2 regions of the Shewanella aegiceratis genome follow, and region 1 is predicted to be linked to the other one. Evidence: predicted binding sites of a transcription regulator. Region 1 holds the regulator's gene; the other holds the start of a gene.

Region 1 (10,265 bases):
CTGATCACCGCGGGCGGTGCCTATTTTCTGCATCGTAAGAAAGATCTCGACAGACAACGCGCCTTGGAGATCGCTAAGACATCACCTGCGACTCCCGGCGATGCCAAACCTAAAGAGCTTAGCTGGGATGATGTACAGCAGGTGGACACCATTGGTCTGGAGGTGGGCTATCGTCTGATCCCGCTGGTGGATAAGGGCCAGGGTGGTGAGCTGCTTGGACGCATCAAGGGCGTGCGTAAGAAGCTCTCTCAAGAGCTGGGCTTCCTGGTACCCGCCGTGCATATTCGCGATAACCTGGATCTGGCGCCAAACACCTATCGCATCTCTCTGATGGGGGTGGCCTCAGGTGAGGCGGATATTCGTCACGATTGTGAACTGGCCATCAACCCAGGTCAGGTCTATGGCAAGCTTGATGGTGTCGAGACCACAGATCCCGCCTTTGGACTGGAAGCCGTGTGGATTGCCCCAGAGCTGAGAGAGCATGCCCAGACTCTAGGTTATACCGTGGTGGATGCCGCCACCGTAGTGGCGACTCACTTGAGTCAGCTGTTAACCAATAACGCCTCCAAGTTGCTGGGCTACGAAGAGGTGCAGCAGCTGATGGATATGCTGGCCAAGCTTTCGCCTAAGCTGGTTAGTGGCTTCATTCCCGATGTCTTGCCGTTGGGCACTGTGGTCAAGGTGATGCAGAACCTGCTTAACGAAGGCGTGTCGATCCGCGACCTTAAGACCATAGTTCAGACCCTGCTCGAGTACGGGCCTAAGAGTAACGATACCGAGGTACTTACCGCCGCCGTACGTATAGCACTTAAACGCATGATTGTTCAAGAAATAAGCGGTCCAGAACCTGAAATTCCTGTCATTACTTTGGCGCCTGAATTGGAACAGATGTTGCATCAGTCTATGCAGGCAACGGGAGGCGAGGGGCCGAATATCGAACCTAGCCTTGCCGAGAGGATGCAAAAGTCGTTACTCGACGCATCCCAGCGTCAGGAGATGGTGGGCCAACCAGCCATCCTACTGACATCGGGTATGTTACGTTCGACGCTGTCGCGTTTTGTTAAACATACGATTCCAAATCTGCGGGTGATCTCTTACCAAGAGGTACCCGATGAAAAACAAATTCGCATCGTATCAGCGGTCGGCCAGTAGAGGGTATTTAAGTGAAAATAAAACGTTTTTTAGCAAAAGATATGCGCTCTGCATTGGCCCAGGTGAAAGAGACATTAGGTTCGGATGCGGTGATCATGTCGAACAAGAAAGTTACCGGCGGTATCGAGATCGTCGCCGCGGTAGACTACGATGAGCCTAAGCCGAGCGTGGCGAAAAATGATGCCGCGCCTTTGTCACCCAGCTTTCTCGATCTGGCCGAGGAGAAGGTTTCTATCGGTCGTCAGCCCATTAAGACAGAGTCAAAAAAACAGCCATCACCCGTGGCCGATTCGCTGCAAGCGCTGCTCGAGCGTCAACAAAATCGCGTCAGTCAGCAATTAAGTCAATCGAATGAAGCACTCGAGATGCCTGCCTGGGCCCAGGGATTGAAGGCGCCAAGCGATGAAATAGCCGCGCCTAATATGCATGGCGGCATGCAGGCTAATACCCATGCCAATACACATGAGAGCCAGAATTTTAACCGTGCCAAACGCGATAAGAGCGCGTCAGCTAGCGAGCTCGAGTCTATGCGTGAGGAGTTGGCATCACTTCGCAACCTACTGACGCATCAGGTGACATCACTGCTGACCGAGCAGAAGAGCCGCTTGGATCCTGTGGGTGCCATGTTAGAGAGCCGCCTGCTGGACGCCGAGTTTAGCCCAGAGGTCGCCGCCAAGTTATCGGCTCTTAGTGAGCACTATGTACCGGCGGATCTGGTAAAGGCCTTGCCACGCAGCTTGGCGAACATGCTCGACAATCAAGGGGATGACATTGTTCGTCAGGGCGGTGTGGTCGCCTTCGTGGGCCCAACCGGTGTGGGTAAGACGACGAGTGTCGCAAAATTAGCCGCTCGATTCGCCGCGCAGCATGGTTCAGATCAAGTTGCGCTCATTACAACGGATCATTATCGCATTGGAGCCTATGAGCAGCTGGCAACCTATGGCAAAATAATGGGGTGCCCGGTCAAGCAAGCTCATGATCTCAATGAGTTGGAACAAATTCTTTATCAGTTCCGCAATCGCAAGCTAGTATTGATAGATACGGCGGGCATGGGACAGAGAGATGTGAGATTGTTCCAGCAACTTGATAATTTAACTGCAAATAGCAGATTACCTATTCGTAGTTATCTGGTACTGTCATCTACAAGTCAAAGAAGAGTGCTTGAAGATGCCGTCGCGCAGTTTACCCGGATTCCATTATCCGGCGCGATTTTGACCAAATTAGATGAATCAGTGGCCTTGGCACCGGCGTTGAGTGTGTTGATTCAAAGTGGATTACCTTTGAGTTATGTCACCGATGGACAAAGAGTGCCAGAAGATATGCAAGTAGCCGACACCTTAGCCTTAGCCAACAAGGCCCTGTCGGTACTCGAAAAGAAAGTGCAACCAATACAGAATAACGAAAGGTCATATGAACAGGCCTACGCATTTGAGTAATATAATGAGTCGGGATCAAGCAAGCGGTTTACGTATGATGAATCAACCATATAACGAAAAAGTAAAAGTAATTGCCGTAACCGGTGGTAAGGGTGGCGTAGGTAAAACCAGCGTATCGATCAATACCGCCGTCTCCCTGGCCGAGAAGGGCAAGCGTGTGCTTGTGCTCGATGCCGACTTGGGCCTGGCCAACGTCGATGTCATGTTGGGCCTGAGAGCCGAGCGCAATCTCTCCCACGTATTATCTGGCGATGCCGACCTTGACGATATTATCGTACGCGGTCCTAAGGGGATTGGCATTATTCCAGCTACCTCTGGCACCCAGGCAATGGTCGAGCTGACACCGGCCCAGCATGCGGGCCTGATCCGTGCCTTTAGCGAGATGAAGACCCAGTTTGATATTCTGGTGGTCGATACCGCGGCAGGTATCTCAGACATGGTGCTCAGCTTCTCTCGCGCTTCTCAAGATGTGTTGGTTGTGGTGTGCGACGAGCCGACCTCTATTACCGATGCCTATGCTTTGATTAAGATTCTTAGCCGTGAGCACGGTGTATTCAGGTTTAAGATTGTGGCAAATATGGTCAGAAGTTTGCGAGAAGGGATGGAGTTGTTTGCTAAACTTAGCAAGGTAACCGACCGTTTTCTCGACGTGGCCCTGGAGCTGGTTGCGACTATCCCCTTCGATGAAAACCTTCGCAAATCAGTTCGTAAACAAAAGTTGATCGTCGAGGCATTTCCTAAGTCGCCGGCGTCAATTGCTTATCACGGCCTAGCGAATAAGATTATAAGCTGGCCAGTGCCACAACAACCGGGCGGACACCTGGAGTTCTTTGTAGAGCGATTGGTTCAACGTCCCGAATATCAAGAGGATCGTACGAGTGAGTAAAGCCGCTGCGTATACTTGTTTAGATAACAAAGCTTCTATTGTCGAACAGTATGCACCGTTGGTAAAAAGGATTGCTCACCATTTACTCGCTCGTCTACCCGCATCGGTGCAATTGGATGATCTGTTACAAGCAGGTATGATGGGCCTGCTTGAAGCCTCGGCCAAGTTCGATGGCAGCAAGGGCGCCAAGTTTGAAACCTTCGCCGGTATACGAATTCGCGGCTCTATGCTCGACGAAATTAGGCGAGGAGACTGGGTGCCCAGGTCGGTTCACCGTAATCAGCGACGCATAGCCCAGGTGATTGACGAGCTAGAACAAGAACTTGGACGTGACGCAAAAGACAATGAAATTGCGGATCGACTTGATATGACGCTCGATGAGTACCATCATATTCTTAATGATGTTTCTGTCGGGAAAGTAGTTGGAATTGAAGATCTTGGTGTATCGGTCGATGTAGTAAGACAGGAAGACGATCATCAGGACGACGCATTTGAGTCACTGGCAGAGACACAGTTCCACGAGGCCCTCGTCGAGGCGATTAAATTACTGCCAGAAAGAGATGGATTAGTTTTGTCGTTATATTATGACGAAGCATTAAATTTAAAAGAGATCGGTGCCGTACTTGATGTCAGCGAATCCCGAGTTAGCCAGATACACAGCCAGGCGATGCTCAGACTCAAAGCTAAACTCAAGCATTGGACCAAAATATAACGATTACATGAGCAATATAAAAACAGCTCCGCGGAGGAAACCTTGGACAAGAATATGAAGATTCTCGTTGTTGACGACTTCTCAACAATGAGACGCATCATCAAGAACTTGTTGAGAGACTTGGGTTTTAATAACACTCAGGAAGCAGATGACGGTTCGACAGCCTTGCCTATGTTGCAAAAAGGCGATTTTGACTTTGTCGTGACCGATTGGAATATGCCTGGCATGCAGGGGATCGACCTGTTAAAGGCTATCCGTGCTGATGACAACCTGAAGCACATTCCTGTGTTGATGGTGACTGCGGAAGCGAAAAGGGAACAGATCATTGCAGCGGCGCAGGCCGGTGTGAATGGCTATGTGGTGAAACCTTTTACTGCGGCGACATTGAAAGAGAAGTTAGACAAAATTTTCGAACGACTCGGTTAATCAAGGTTGAGCTATGCAGGCAGAAACTTCAGGGCTGATCAATCTAGCACAGGCCAAGCAACTCGTTGATCTGCTAGAGGCGGGTCAACAAGAGATGGCCGATGAGCTAGTTCGCGATATCGCCAGCCCGATTCAGAAAGAGCTGTTTGACGAGGTGGGTCGCCTAACCCGTCAGCTTCACAGTGCCATAGTGGACTTTCAGGTGGACGGTCGCCTCGTGGAGCTGGCCAATAGCGAAATTCCCGATGCCAAAGAGCGCCTCAATTATGTCATCGACATGACGGAACAGGCCGCTAATAAAACCATGGACGCTGTCGAAGAGTCTCTGCCTCTTGCAGATGCCCTTACCATGAACGTACAGGCCGTTAAGCCTTCCTGGGATCGCCTAATGCGTCGCGATATTCAGCTGCACGAATTCAAGGCGCTCTGCCATGACGTTCAGCAGTTCATCGAGCGCAGCGAATCCGATTCCAATCGTTTGAAAGAGTTACTCAACAACATACTACTGGCCCAGGACTTCCAAGATCTGACCGGACAGATGATCCGCCGGGTGATCGAGCTGGTGCGAGAGGTTGAGAGTAATCTGGTCTCTATGTTGACCGTATTTGGCGAGCAGCCCATCACGGATAAACCCCGTGCATCAGAGAAGTGTGTCGAAGCTGAAGGTCCTATTATGAACGCTGATCAGCGTGATGATGTCGTGACAGGGCAAGATGAAGTCGATGACTTGCTGTCGAGTCTAGGTTTCTAAGTAGGAGTCATATGAATGTCCTTTGATGTTGATGAAGAGATACTGCAGGACTTTTTGATTGAAGCGGGCGAGATCCTTGAGCTTCTCTCTGAACAGCTGGTGGCGTTAGAGAATAACCCCGACGACACCGAACTACTCAATGCCATCTTCCGTGGATTCCATACCGTTAAAGGCGGCGCCGGCTTCCTGAGTTTGACGCCCATGGTGGATGTTTGTCACGAAGCGGAAAACACCTTCGACCTGTTACGCACGGGTAAGCGTAGCGTTTCTGCCGAGCTGATGGATATCATCCTGCAGGCCGTCGACACCATCAACTCTATGTTTGCCGAGACCCAGGCGGGTGTCGAGCAAAGCCCTGCCGATGAAGGCCTGTTAGCTAACCTTAAATTATTGAGCTCTGGTGGCTTATTGCCATCTGAGCAGGGCGGAGCATCAGTTGAAGCCGTTGCAGATACGCCGGTTGAAGCAGCTATCGAAACACCAGCAGACGACGGTTTAGAGCTATTTGATATGCCGCTCGATGACGGTGTCGAACTGTTCGACGAGCCGGTAAGCGATACGCCCCTGACCTCTATCGCCGGAGAAGGTGATATAGATGAGATCGATGAATCTGAATTCGAAGCCCTGCTCGATGCCCTTCATGGCAGCGGTAAGGGGCCATCAAGTACGGCGCCAGCAGGTGCGGCGCCGATTCAGGCGAGCGACAGCGATGACATCACAGACGATGAGTTCGAGTCGCTGCTCGATGAACTGCATGGCTCGGGTAAGTTCCAGGCCCCTTCGGCTCCTATTGCCAAGGTGCCAGAGCCAACCTCGCCGCCGGTGGATGCCGATGAGATCACCGACGATGAATTTGAAAAGCTGCTCGATGAGCTGCATGGCGCCGGTGCAGGCCCTGGCAGTGAGACAAGTAAACCAGTAGCTCCAGCCGCTAAGGCACCAGCAGCGCCTGCGCCGGATAAAGTCGCCGCCCCTGCGCCAAGTAATGTTAAGGCTCAGAGCGTGAAGGCACAGCCCGTTGAGGCGCCAGCTCCTAAGCCTGTGGTGAAAGAGAAAGCCGCGGCCAAGGCGCCGGCAACTAATATGCCTCAGGCGGAAACCACAGTGCGCGTCGATACCGCGCGCTTGGATCAGATCATGAACATGGTCGGTGAGCTGGTATTGGTGCGTAACCGCTTGCTTAGCCTAGGGATCTCCCGCGATGATGAGGATATGTCTAAGGCGCTGGCGAACCTGGATCTGGTGACCGCCGATCTCCAGGGCGCGGTGATGAAGACGCGCATGCAACCGATCAAGAAGGTCTTCGGTCGCTTCCCTCGCGTGGTGCGGGATCTGGCGCGCAGCCTGAATAAAGAGATCGATCTTCGCATGATAGGTGAAGATACGGATCTGGATAAAAACCTGGTGGAAGCTCTTGCGGATCCTTTGGTTCACTTGGTGCGTAACTCGGTTGACCATGGTATCGAGATGCCTGACGAGCGTGAAGCCAATGGCAAGTCGCGTACCGGGACTATTACCCTTTCTGCCAGTCAGGAAGGGGATCATATCCTGCTCAAGATTGAAGATGATGGCGCGGGGATGGACCCCGAGAAGCTAAAACAGATCGCCATCAAGCGCGGCGTGCTCGATGAGGATGCAGCGGCGCGCATGTCTGATGAAGAGGCCTATAACCTTATCTTCGCCCCGGGCTTCTCTACCAAGGTGGAGATCTCCGATATTTCCGGCCGCGGCGTCGGCATGGATGTGGTGAAGACGCGTATCACTCAGTTAAACGGTACCGTGCATATTGATTCCTTGAAAGGTAAGGGGACTTGCCTGGAGATCAAGGTGCCGCTCACCCTGGCGATTATGCCGACTCTGATGGTGGAAGTGGCTCAGCAGGTATTTGCCTTGCCGCTGTCGAGCGTTAGCGAGATCTTCCATCTGGATCTGACCAAGACCAATATCGTTGATGGCCAGCTAACTGTGATTGTGCGGGAAAAGGCGGTGCCGCTCTTCTATCTCGAGCATTGGCTGAGTCGTAAGGCGGTGAGCTTTAAGCATGGCGACAAGCAGCACGGCCACGTGGTGATAGTGCAGCTGGGTACCATGCAGATAGGCTTCGTGGTTGACTCCTTGATCGGTCAGGAAGAGGTAGTGATCAAGCCTCTGGGGACTCTACTACACGGTACCCCTGGCATGGCTGGCGCGACTATTACCTCTGACGGTGGCATCGCATTGATATTAGATGTACCCGGCTTATTGAAACATTACGCCAAGAACAAGAAATAACAGTTAGCGGCACAGTGAGCTAAAGGATCAGCGTGATGCCCAGAGGCGTCACGCTTTGTTTAGGCAAGGATCCTGTTGTAGATAGGAATTTGAATGGCCATAAAAGTATTAGTTGTCGATGATTCAAGCTTTTTTCGTCGCCGAGTCAGTGAGATTGTCACCAAGGATGCGGAGTTAGAGGTCATAGGCACGGCGTCTAATGGTGCCGAGGCGGTTAAGCTCGCTGAGCAATTAAAGCCACAAGTGATCACCATGGATATTGAGATGCCAGTGATGGACGGCATCAGCGCAGTGCGTGAGATCATGGCGAAGTGTCCGACCCCCATCTTGATGTTCTCATCCCTTACCCACGACGGCGCCAAGGCAACCTTGGACGCCTTGGAAGCGGGTGCGTTAGATTTTCTTCCTAAACGATTTGAAGATATTGCCACCAACAAGGATGAGGCGATCGCTCTGTTGCAGCAGCGCATCAAGGCGCTGGGTCGCCGCCGCGTGTTCCGCCCCATACTGCCAAGAAGTGTGCCGCCAAAGCCAACGACAACAACTGCATCTACGACGCCGGCACGAGAGATGGCGCAGCGTCCTGCAACGCGTCCGAGCGCGCCTGTTACCCGCGCCAGCGGTAAGAGATATAAGCTTTTATTGATCGGCACCTCAACCGGCGGCCCCGTTGCGCTGCAGCGGATATTGACCAAGCTGCCGGCGAACTATCCTCATCCTATTTTGCTTATCCAGCATATGCCGGCAGCCTTTACGCCCGCCTTCGCCACGCGCTTAAATGGCCTGTGTGCCATCGAGGTGAAAGAGGCGCAAAATGGCGATCAGCTCAGGGCAGGCTGCGCCTACCTGGCACCCGGTGGCATGCAGATGATGTTAGAGCGTGGCGGCAGCTTTGGACGCATCAAGATAGTGGCCGGTAGCATGGATATGAATTACAAGCCCTGTGTCGACATTACCTTTGCCTCGGCCTCAAAGCTGAGTGGCGGTGAGACCCTGGCCGTGGTATTGACTGGTATGGGCGCCGATGGCCGCGAAGGGGCCAGGATGCTTAAGAATGTCGGGGCGACTATCTGGGCTCAAGATGAGGCCAGCTGCGTCGTTTACGGCATGCCACAGGCGGTGACCGCCGCCGGGATCTCCAGTCAGTCGATAGCACTCGATGATATGGCCGACGCCATCATTCGCGAGAGCGGACGTGGCTAGGCAGCGACAAGGCCTCAGCACCACAGTGCTGTTGCTGTTTTTTCTCTTGTTAGTTTGCTGCCTGGTGACCGGATCACTCTATCTCGACCTGAGGCATAAGAATGGCTTGCTCGAGGAGAAAGTAGCCCAGCTAGAGAAGAGTCAGGTGCTGCTGATGGTGCCCGATGAGCAGGCAAAGGCCTTGGCAGATTGGATGGAGAATAATCCTGAATTTACTCAGTCTATCATCAAGCAGGCAGAGCCTGGCAGCCAGGTGAGAGTCGAGATCGGCCCAGAAGTGCCTGAGGCGATCGTAAGGCAAGAGGCAGTTAGCCTTAGTGAGCAAACCGATAGTCTCGATCAACAGACAGTTAATCGAAATGAGCAGCAGGATCAGACCAGGCTAACGCCCTTGTTGCCTGCGGCGGATGCTGAAGCGCCAAGCCAGGGTGAACATCTGAGTGAGCACCAGCGCGAGCGAAAGGTGGCCAGCGCCACAGATAAGGCGACACAGGATGGTCAAACGCCATCGCAGCCGGTTAAGCTGTCAGAAGATAAAGATGGTGTTAAAGTAATAAGCCTGCCCCATGGCGGCATTCGAGTCACGACTCGCGAAGATAATTAAAACGATAACCTGATGGCGATACGCTCGAGGATTTAAGGGGTTTTACTTGAAGATCTGGACCATAGCAAATCAAAAAGGGGGCGTGGGTAAGACGACCACAGTGGCGAGCCTGGCTGGCGCCATGGCAAAACGGGGCAAACGAGTCTTGATGATAGACACGGATCCCCACGCGTCCTTAGGCTACTACCTGGGCATAGATTCTGAAGAGGTGCCCGCCTCGCTCTATGATCTGTTTCTGAAACACAAGAACCTGAATAAAGATCAGGTGCTTGCCCATATAGTCCCCACTAAGGTGGAAGGGATAGATCTCTTGCCGGCCACCATGGCGCTGGCAACGCTGGATCGCTCGCTCGGTCATCAGGAAGGGATGGGGTTGATCCTTAAACGCCTGCTTGCCTTAGTTGCCGACCAGTACGACGTCGCCCTCATCGACTGTCCTCCGGTGTTAGGGGTGTTGATGGTTAACGCCCTCGCGGCCAGTGAACATATCATCATTCCGGTGCAGACAGAGTTCCTGGCGATCAAGGGGCTAGATCGCATGGTCAAGACCATGACGCTCATGGGACGCTCTAAGAGCACCACCTACAGCTATACAATCGTTCCGACCATGTACGACAGACGCACCAAGGCCTCGCCCGCCGCCCTACAGCAGTTGGGGGAAGAGTACGGCGATGTACTCTGGCCAGATGTCATCCCTGTGGATACCAAGTTTCGTGATGCCAGCCTGGCGCACCTGCCAGCCTCGCACTACGCCAGCCATTCACGCGGTGTTAAGGCCTACGAGAGATTGCTCGATCACCTGCTGACCAAGGAGTTTGCGCATG
Region 2 (10,265 bases), 570 kb from region 1:
GCCGCCACGGAAATATTCGTCTTCGTCGCCTACTAGGGCCACATCCTGACGGTGACGCCCTTTAGGGTTCTCAGTGCCGTCGACAAATCCGGTTAGATCCCTGGTATCCATAAATTGGAATCCGCGCTCCTCATCCACCAGCTCTACCAAATCTTCAAACATCTGACACACCTCGTTGGCCACCAGATGCAAGATATCGTAACGATCGCAGCGCAGATGCACGAAGAGATCATACTCATGGGCCGGTGCATCGCGATTGTCGGCATGCATGGCCGGGAAAGGCTTGAGCTGTGAAGGACGACGCCCTGGATACAGGCTATCCCAATAGTTGGCACCTATGGCCACGAAACCGTTGAAGGCGCTGTCGGCATACTGGTCGGCCAATTCATAGATATACTGAGCGACATTGGCGACGCAGGGACGCAGCTGAGACTCGACGCCGTCGTTGGCGTTGAACATCAGATACACGCTATGTAAATTTCCTTCGGCACACACACCCAGCTGTTCACGTGGCATAACCAGACTATCCATAAATAAACCTACCTTTCGTCAGTCTCAATTTCGGCGTTATTATCCGAAACTTTAGCGATAATTAGTATTACACAACCCACAAACCGTTAAAGCGAAACGTCATTTACCGGCTAGATTAACTTTTTTTTAAGTTGGCAACCATAGCCAGACGCAAATGCCCTTCACAAAAGTGTTACATAGGCTAGCTTAGAAGAGCACCGCCGGATGAGGCGTCACCGACAGGCCAACCTTCTGCCCAGGGCTAAAATGGTACAGGGGCGAGCGCACTGCCAACATCTCCTCGCCAATCAAGATGCTGTAGTGGCACAGATTACCGAGGAAGCGCCGCGCTATTATAGTGCCCTCACCTTGCTCATCTCCTGCCATCTGCAGCTGCTCCGGACGCAGCAGGAGCTCGCCGCGATATCCGGCCGCTTTGGGCAAATCACTGCTGCTTTGTACCTCACCCAGCAGGGTCTGTAACCGGGCCCTATCTTTCACCTCACAGCTAAGATAGTTCACCTGACCGAGGAATTCCGCCACATACTTATCCGCTGGCTCGGCGTAGAGGCTCTCAGCACTGCCATACTGAGCTATGGCGCCATCCTTGAAGAGCGCCAGCTTATCGGCGAACACGAAGGCCTCATCCTTGCTGTGGGTTACAAACACGGCGCTTACCCCGCGCTGCTTTAAGATCTCGCGAATCTCCACCATCATCTCTCCGCGCACCTTAGCGTCGATATTGGAAAAGGGCTCATCGAGCAGCAGAAGTTCTGGCTCATAAGCAAGCGCCCGGGCAATCGACACCCGCTGCTGCTGACCCCCCGAGAGTTCGTGAGGATAACGGCCCCCTAAGCCCTCTAGCTTCACCAGCGCCAGCATCTCACCCAGCCTCGCCTGTCTGGCGGCCTTATCCAAGCCTTTCACCCCGAACAAGATATTCTCGGCCACTGTCAGGTGAGGAAACAGGGCGTAGTCTTGGAAAATCATCCCGACCTCTCGCCGCTCGCTAGGCACAAACGTCTCGGGTCCAGAGAGCAGTCGGCCATTGATGCTGATACGCCCTTGGGAGATAGGCTGCAGCCCAGCAATCGCCTTGAGGAGCGTGGTCTTGCCACAGCCACTTGGGCCGAGCAGGGCGGCAATTTCTCCCTGATGCAGCACAAGATCTAAGCCGCGCAGAATCGTCTGCCCCTGATAATCGCTGTGAACCTGTTCTATGGTAAGTGTCGACATATTAGTTACCTTGCTCCAAGGAGCGATTGAGATAGATAAGCGGGACTAACCCCACCAAGACGATCACTATGGCCCCCAGGGCGCCCTGCTCGAGCTGTTCGTCTGAGACAAACTGGTAGACATAGGTGGCGAGATTCTCAAACCCCACGGGCCTGAGCAGCAAAGCTGCCGGCAGCTCCTTCATACACTCGATAAAGACCAGCAAGATGGCGGCGAAGATGCCGCTGCGCAGCAGTGGCAGATGGATCCGCGATAGAATGGCACTGGGCCTCATCCCCATGGTGACCGATGCCATATCCAGCGAGGGACTGATCTGATTATAGCTGTTTTCTATGCTGCCGATGGCGATGGCAGCAAAGCGGATCACAAAGGCAAAAATTAATACAAACAGGGTGCCACTGAAGATGAGTCCTGGCCCACTCTGGTCGAAATACGCATAGAGATCGTTGACCGCGAAATCAAGAAGGCTCAGAGGCACCAAGACGCCTATCGCCAGCACAGTACCCGGCAGGGCATAGCCCGTCGAGGCCAGACGTGACGGCAGGATATCGATTTTTCTTGGGCTGCAGCGCCGGACAAACATCAAGAGCAAGGCAAACACCACAGTGACTAGACTAACCACTAGGGCAATGATCAGGCTGTTGAGACTGTATTCCCAGAAGGCCTGATTCCAACTGACATCAAAATAATCCCAGGCATACCCCAGCAAGACCCATACCGGCAGGCCGAAGGCCAACAGCAGCAGCACAGCGCAATAGCCCGCGGCGAGCCAAGCCTTGAAACCCGATAGCGCATATCGTTCGTGGGAGGTTATCGGCGTCTGTTTCTGAAACAGCTGCTGTTTACGCCGGGCAAATCGCTCGGCACCGATCAGGCAGAAGACCACCAGCAGTATGATGGCTGAGAGTTTGGCTGCCGCCGCCAGACTGCCGTATCCCAGCCAGGTATCGTAGACAGCCGTCGTCAAGGTAGGCACGGCAAAGTAGCTGACGGTAGCGAAATCGGCGGCCGTCTCCATCGCCACCAGCGCCGCCCCCACCGCCAAGGCGGGCCGTGCCATAGGCAAATTCAGTCGCCAGAAACTGCGCCAGGGCCCTGCCCCCATCACTCTGGAGGCGTGCAGCAGGCTTGGCGACTGCTCCATGAAGGCGGTGCGCGCCAGCAGATAGATATAGGGAAACAGCACCAGTGCCAGCATCACAGACGCACCGCCCAGGGTGCGCACATCGGGAAAGTAATAATCCGTAGGCGACAGCCAGCCATTGACTTGCCGCAGCCAGGCCTGAACCGGCCCGGCATAATCCAGCAGGTCCGTATAGACATAGGCCACCACATAGGCCGGCATGGCTAGTGGTAGCAGCAACGCCCACTGAAACCAATTGCGTCCGGGAAAATCACAGCGGGCCACGCACCAAGCCGCAGGCACGGCGATCAGCAAGGCGCCCAGGCTGACAAACAACATTAAGGCCAAGGTGTTGAAAATATAGGTCGGCAGGACGGTTTGCATCAGGTGACCGAATACCGCCTCATCTGGCACCATTGCCTGTATGCAGATGGCTCCCAGCGGTAGGGCGAAACAGATGGCGGTCAGATAGCTTAGGGTCGACCAGGATTTGGGAAAGCCTAAAATCATAGAAAATCTCAATAAAGCGAGTCAGGCCATTATCTATGACCAACTTAAATCTAAGCTTAAACGCAAACGATTATTAATTGAATAGTGACCCATGCGGCATAAAAACGAGATAGCCTTCCCTAAGGAAGGCTATCTTTTAAGCAACGACCGCCTAGCACTAGAGATCGAACTTGACCTGATCGAGCAACTTCACCGCCGCGCCGTGATACTCGGCCAGCTTGTAAATGGGCAGCTCATCGGCCTTATAGTCACCCCAGGAGGCTACCAGTTTAGACGGCTTCACATCCACCTTGACTGGATATTCCATGTTAAGTTCGGCATAGGTCTGCTGCGCCTGTTGACCCGAGAGGTATTCCATCAACTTGATGGCGTTCTCACGCGCTGGGGCATACTTAGCCAGTGCCATGCCAGAGACATTGATGTGAGCACCGCGATTTTTCTGATTCGGGAAGTTAATGTTGACCGCCTCGGCCCAAGGCACCTGCTTAGGATCTTGTAACATCTTACCCAAGTAGTAGCTGTTACCTATGGCGATATCACACAGTCCCTCTTTAACCGCCTTCACCTGCGCCCTGTCGTTACCCTGTGGCTTGCGGGCGAGGTTTGCCTTAACGCCTTCCAGCCAGGTCTTGGTATCTGCCTCACCATGATGGGCGATCATCGACGCCACCAGAGAGATGTTGTAGGGGTGCTTACCGCTACGGGTACAGATCTTGCCCTTAAATTTAGGATCCGCCAGATCTTCATAATCGATCTCCAAAGGGCCGAGACGCTCCTTAGAAGAGTAGATATTTCTCACGCGTTTCGTCAGGGCAAACCAATCGCCATTGGGCGAGCGAAGATTCGCAGGAATGTTCTGCGCTAAGGTCTCGCTGTCGACCGAGGCCACCAGCCCTTTATCCGCCAACTCCATCAAACGGGAGAAATCTGAGGTGAGCACGAGATCCGCAGGTGACAGACGTCCCTCGCGGGCAATTCGCTCGGCAATGCCCTGTTTGGCAAAAACCAGATTGACCTTGATGCCAGTCTCTTTGGTAAAGTCGGCCAAAATGGGATCGATTAGGAAAGCCTGTCGGTAAGAATAAACAGTGACGCTGTCGGCCGCATTGGCCATTGAAGTGACACAAGCAAAACCCAGAACAGCCAAACGTTTCATGAATCTCATGCAATACTCCGCGATAAAGTTAATGATAATAATTATCAATTGCGACAAGAGTAATCAATCTGGCAGGAAACGGCAAGTGAGATCCATCAAAATTTACGAGACCGCTCATTTTGACCAAAAAAGCCTCGCTGACTAGACTCAAAGGACTCGGCCACAAAAAGGATCTCATATGTTTCTGGAAATTCTCGCGCTGATACTCGCCGTCATTCTTATTTTATTCCTGTTTAAACATAGATTTACTCGGGTACGAGTCAGGCGGGCCCGCAGGGCCGCCGGGCCGCAGGCCAACCTGAGTGCTAGGATGATCAGCGAAGAAGTTCCCCATGCGCCGACGCACAGCCTCAATACCAGCCATCCCTATCACTGTGTCGAGATCGTCAACGAAGAGGGCCTGTGTGGCAGCGCGAAGAAATTAAGAGGCAAACGATTCCTCTCCAAAGACGCACCAACACTACCACTTCCCGGCTGCAGCGAGGGTGAATGTAGCTGCCGATATCTGCATCATGAAGACAGGAGAGAACAAACTGACGATAGGCGGGTCGACTTCGGTGTGACCCGTGAACTCTATGGTGTGTTTGGCGAGCCCAACAGGCGCAGTCAACCGGCTAAGGGACGGCGCCATACTGATACTCGCCACTAACAGAAAAGCACCAACGGCTCCTCACTACACCCAAATCATTGAGCGCAAGCTCTTTAGTGATACAGCCAAGCCTAGGCGTGGGGGCGTGTGGTTAACATGGCCGCGCCCTTGGAGAAGGTCTGTAGCCATCTGGCCGTGGCCGGCGCGATCTTACGCCAATCCAGATCCGGATGACGAAAATCTACATACTCTAACAAACAGGCGAGACAGATCTGCTGTAAGGACACCTTGCTGTGGCCAGAAATGGCCATCAACTCTATCTGCGCCAAGCCCCTGAGTAAGGCCTGTTCAAACCGGGCCGTCCAAAATGGGCTACGCAAACCCTCATCGTCACGCATCTGCTCCTGCCTTAAGGCCACCGCGCTATCGAGCAAGCCCTTAATCAGGGAATACTGGGTCTCGCCGTACCAGGAATCACCGGGCTGTCCAAACAACTCGCCACCACAATACTCATGATCCAGGTAGCGCAGAATCACCTCGCTGTCATACAAGGTGCCACCATCGTTTAACAGCAGACAAGGGATCTTGGCCAGCGGATTGGCATCCAGCAATAGCTCGGTATTCTCAAGTGGATTGACGGCGACCGGCTCGATGCCCCTGATGGCAAACTGCGCGATAACGACCCGCACGGTTCTGGCGTAGGGTGACGCCGGCGAAAAGAGTAATTGCATCTCACTTCCTCTACCAATATTTCTCGACGGTGATCTGCCCTGGCGCCCGGCGAAGGTTCTTAGCCAGCCCGCGGGACAGCAACAGGGTATTGAGCTCCTTGATCATCTCTGGATGGCCACAGATCATCACCTGTGAATCTTGCGCGCTCAGCTTGAGGCCGACCTGCTGCTCGATCACACCGCACTCGATACCTTGGGTGATGCGGCAACTGAGCGCCCCTTCCACCAGCTCCCGAGTCACTGAGGTGACTAAGGTAAACTTTCCGGGGTATTTGGCCTCGAACGCCTTAAGCTCTTCATAATAGGCGAGATCCTCTTGATAGCGCACGCCGTAGACTAAGATCACCCGCTCAAAACGCTGCCATGGTTCGGTGGTTCTCATCATGGAGATAAAGGGGCCCACCGCGGTTCCCGTAGCAAAAAACCACATATGCTTGCCCTGGGCAGGGATCTCATCCAGCGTCATGAAGCCCGCCGCCTTAGTGGAGATATCGATGCTGTCTCCCGGGGCTAAGGCCTGCAACTTAGGCGATAGCAGACCATCGTCCACACTGACCGCCAGCACCTCCAGCAGCGGCGCATCGGGCGCATTGACCAGTGAATAGGCTCTGGCGACACGTTTATCGTCGATATGCAGCGACAACTTAATAAATTGTCCAGCAATGAATTCGCCAATATCTGCCGACAGCTTCAGGGTAAATAACTGATCGCTCCAGTCAATCCGCTCTACAACCTTTGCCTCTCCCCACATATCGCCACCTCTGCTGGCATCAATCGATACTGATACTCCCATGATTCATAGATTTTCTATCCGAGTCAAGATAACAAAAAACCCCTTATCTTAAGGGGTTTATCGAAATCAAATGGGAGTCAGAAGGCCTTATTCTTGCTCTGTCTCTTGATTGAAACTGTCTCTGAATGCCTGCAGCCCTTCCTGTACTAAGCCATAGGTCTTGTCGACCCCAGCCGCAATATCGCCTTCAAGCACCTTGAGTCCGGAGAGGATATCTTTGGCCTCATCGAAACCTTGGTCAATGGCACCACCGATTATGTCCATGAAGGAGCTGAGCTGCTCATCGAAGGACATGCTGCTGTTTTGCTCTTGATGTATGGCGAAGAATTGAGTCGCGAAGCTGACGATGCGCTCGGCCGTCGCCTCGGGAGAGGTATCCACCCCTTGAGCCGCCGCCGTCTCGATGGCGTGCTCACCCATGGTTGGTGCCAGCTCTTCATTAATCGCCTCAATCGCCGCCTTATACAACAGCTGCATGGGCTCATTGCCCGCGCTCAAGTTCACCTCTTGCTGCGCTTCCAGGATCGCCGTATTCATCAGCTGTTTACTGGCCGCCAAAGCCGTCTTGTTCTTGGCCACTTCGGAGACTTGTTGACCATGGTTAGTCGTCGAATCTGTCTTGTTGTGCGCCGCCGCAGATACGGCTCCGCCGTGATTTTGAATCTCCATAATCGCCTCGCTCACCAAATTAAATTAACCCTCAGCTATTATTATCGTCCATTTTGTAAGCAACTTTAGCGCAAATGCCCAATTAATCTGTCATCGGCAATTCACCCAAAGTGCGATATGCTAACCAATTCGTTAATTAAATAAGGGTTCCCATGTTACGACTCATCAGCTTTGGACTTCTCGCCCTGGTAGCTTACCTACCGATGGCGCAGGCCAATCCAGCGATCGCCAGCAAGACGGTAATTCTGGTGCGTCATGCCGAAAAAGCCGACCAGGGACGCGACCCTAGCTTGAATGACGCGGGCAAGTTGCGAGCACAGGCATTGGTTGAAAGCTTGGGCGATACCCCACTCAGCCTGGCCATATCCACACAATTCAAGCGCACGCAGGAAACCTTAACGCCGCTTATTACCGCCAGAGGAATTCCTTTAGTTGTCATCGACGCAGGCAAGGATTTGGACAAACATATTGCGACCATTGCCGACAAGGTGATGGCGCAGCAGGGCAATGTGATCATCGCCGGCCACTCCAATACTGTGCCACTGATCATCAAGGCACTTCGAGGACCCGAAATACCTCAATTGAGAGAGGATGAATATGACAATTTGTTTATCCTTTCCCTGCCCCAAAATGGCGCAAGTAGCCTGATAAAAACCCAATATGGTGCAACTTCAGGCAATACCCAATAAGGATTAGACATTAGTCTAGATAGCGCTAGCTTTATGATCTAAACTTGATTACATTAGCGATATATGGAATAGCAGCACGCGCTGACGTTAAGCGCAGCCACGGAGAATCACTGGTGAGTAATTCGTTTTTTGGAGCGGGAAATAAAAGTAAACCTTTGTCGGTTAGCTGTCAAAACTGCAACCGATTAACGGTTATCGAAGGCGAGACAATCTGCTTCAAGGGTGGAGAGATCATTAGACTGACCCCCTATGAGCCGCAAAATACCAAGCTCAGCCTCCTCTGTGACGGTTGGAAGCCGATCAACACCTCAAAAACAGCCTAGTCCTTCTGCCAGCCAGTCTGGCGGCAAACCCTACATCATCCCCGCATAGTCATTCGCGTAGTGCTTTACTTCACGCGTAAGCCCTTCGATTACGGTCGAGGGCGGGATCATGGCAAGGGTCAAGCCCCGTGTTGTGACCCTCAGGTAGGAGCTCAGCTGGGCATAGACGACCACCAACTCCTCCTGTCCCAATCCCCGCTCTCTTAAGGTCGCCATGATGGCAAGCCAATCGGTATCTACGATCCGCGCCTGGCCTTCGATACTTGCATGTATAGGGATGTTTTTCATGGGACCGCCTCCGTAGGTTTGTTATTAACAAATATTATGCAAATCAAACCTGAACGAATACTTAATCCCACACAATTAATGCTGATTTTGTACGGTCCATAATTTCTTATACAGGCCATCGGCCGCCAACAGGCTCTGATGATCGCCACGCTCAACTATCTTGCCCTGACTCAGCACCAAGATCTGGTCGGCATCCACGACCGTCGACAGCCTGTGGGCGATAACCAGACTCGTATGCCCCTTGGCCATCTCCTTGAGCGCATTGAGGATCGCCTGCTCCGAATGGCTATCCAGCGAAGAGGTCGCCTCATCGAACACCAACAGGGGCGAGCCCTTGAGGATCGCCCTGGCGATCGCCACCCTCTGTTTCTCGCCGCCGGAGAGTTTTAACCCGCGCTCACCCACCTTGGTGTGCCAGCCTTCACTGAGTTGTGAGACGAAGTTTGACAGATGCGCCAGCTCTATCGCCGCCTTCACCTGATCATCGCTCGCCCCCGGCAGACCATAACGAATATTCTCCAGCAGAGAGTCGTTAAACAACACGGTATCTTGGGGCACTATGGCGATGGCGCTACGCAGCGCGTGTTGAGTCAGCGCCTTGGTATCTTGGCCATCTATGGTGATAGTCCCCTGCTGCGTCTCATAGAAGCGAAACAACAGCTTCACTATGGTAGATTTCCCCGCGCCGCTATCCCCCACTATCGCCACCTTGTGACCGGCGGGGATCTCGAAACTCACATCGGACAAGATAGGCCTGTCACCGTAACGAAAACTCACCCCCTCAAATTTAAGGCTCCCTTGGGTGATATGGGGCGATGTCGCATCGGGGGCATCCTCAATCTTAGGCTGCCTGTCTAGCAGGCTAAACATGCGATCTATGTTGGCCAGGGCGCCGCGGATCTCGCGGTAGACGAAGCCTAAAAAATTCAGCGGCATAAACAGCTGCATCATGAAGGCGTTGATCAGCACAAAGTCACCTATGGTCATGGCCCCCTGGCTCACCTGAGTCGCCGCCAGCGCCAACATCAGGGTCATCGCCAGCGAGATGATCAGCGCCTGACCAGCATTGAGCGCAAACAATGAGAGTCGATTCTTACGTTTGGCCACTTCCCAGCGCTCGAGGGCATGATCATATTGCTCAGATTCATAGGCCTCGTTGTTAAAGTATTTCACCGTCTCATAGTTAAGCAGGCTATCTATGGCGCGGGTATTGGACTGAGAATCGGCCATCGCTGCCTCCCGCACGAAGCCGGTACGCCATTCGGTGGCGAAGATGGAGAAGAGAATATAGGCAACGACGGCGCTCAGGGTAATTAGCGCAAATGCCCAGCCATAGTTATACAGCAAGATACCCACCACCAGGGCTATCTCGAGCAGGGTCGGTACTATGTTGAATACCATGAAGCGCATCAAGAAGCTGACCCCGCTGGTACCGCGCTCGATATCCCGCGACAGTCCCCCGGTACGCCGCTCAAGATGAAACGCCAGATCCAGCCGATGCAGATGGTCAAACACAGACAAGCCAAGGCGCCTTATCGCCCGCTCGGTGACCCGGCCAAATAGTGTGTCTCTCACCTCTGAGATCACCGTATTGAGCAGGCGCAGGCTGCCGTATGCGAGCACCAGGGCGATGGGTACGGCGATCATC

The links. Region 1 encodes FliA, which starts transcription of late flagellar genes. Its sites were predicted from a motif close to CTAAAGNTNNNNNNNNNNNNGCCGATA; they were not measured.
Region 2: the regulator FliA is predicted to act here: its motif matches at 7,360-7,386, upstream of K0H80_RS04340 (DUF5610 domain-containing protein).

What each region holds. Positions count from the first base shown of each region.
Region 1 is NZ_CP080416.1:1,539,419-1,549,683, forward strand. It holds gene flhA (flagellar biosynthesis protein FlhA) at 1-1,152, shown strand, start outside; gene flhF (flagellar biosynthesis GTPase FlhF) at 1,164-2,588, shown strand; gene K0H80_RS06875 (MinD/ParA family protein) at 2,593-3,474, shown strand; gene K0H80_RS06880 (RNA polymerase sigma factor FliA) at 3,467-4,186, shown strand; gene cheY (chemotaxis response regulator CheY) at 4,229-4,612, shown strand; gene K0H80_RS06890 (protein phosphatase CheZ) at 4,626-5,363, shown strand; gene K0H80_RS06895 (chemotaxis protein CheA) at 5,379-7,634, shown strand; gene K0H80_RS06900 (protein-glutamate methylesterase/protein-glutamine glutaminase) at 7,728-8,837, shown strand; gene K0H80_RS06905 (membrane anchored protein in chemotaxis locus) at 8,830-9,441, shown strand; gene K0H80_RS06910 (ParA family protein) at 9,488-10,265, shown strand, end outside; gene K0H80_RS06915 (chemotaxis protein CheW) at 10,263-10,265, shown strand, end outside.
Region 2 is NZ_CP080416.1:970,033-980,297, reverse strand. It holds gene K0H80_RS04375 (Dyp-type peroxidase) at 1-531, opposite strand, end outside; gene K0H80_RS04370 (ABC transporter ATP-binding protein) at 718-1,746, opposite strand; gene K0H80_RS04365 (ABC transporter permease) at 1,748-3,379, opposite strand; gene K0H80_RS04360 (Fe(3+) ABC transporter substrate-binding protein) at 3,537-4,544, opposite strand; gene K0H80_RS04355 (hypothetical protein) at 4,714-5,184, shown strand; gene K0H80_RS04350 (glutathione S-transferase N-terminal domain-containing protein) at 5,256-5,855, opposite strand; gene K0H80_RS04345 (ferredoxin--NADP reductase) at 5,866-6,606, opposite strand; gene K0H80_RS04340 (DUF5610 domain-containing protein) at 6,736-7,317, opposite strand; gene K0H80_RS04335 (phosphoglycerate mutase family protein) at 7,470-8,006, shown strand; gene K0H80_RS19735 (hypothetical protein) at 8,120-8,329, shown strand; gene K0H80_RS04330 (hypothetical protein) at 8,360-8,617, opposite strand; gene K0H80_RS04325 (ABCB family ABC transporter ATP-binding protein/permease) at 8,693-10,265, opposite strand, start outside.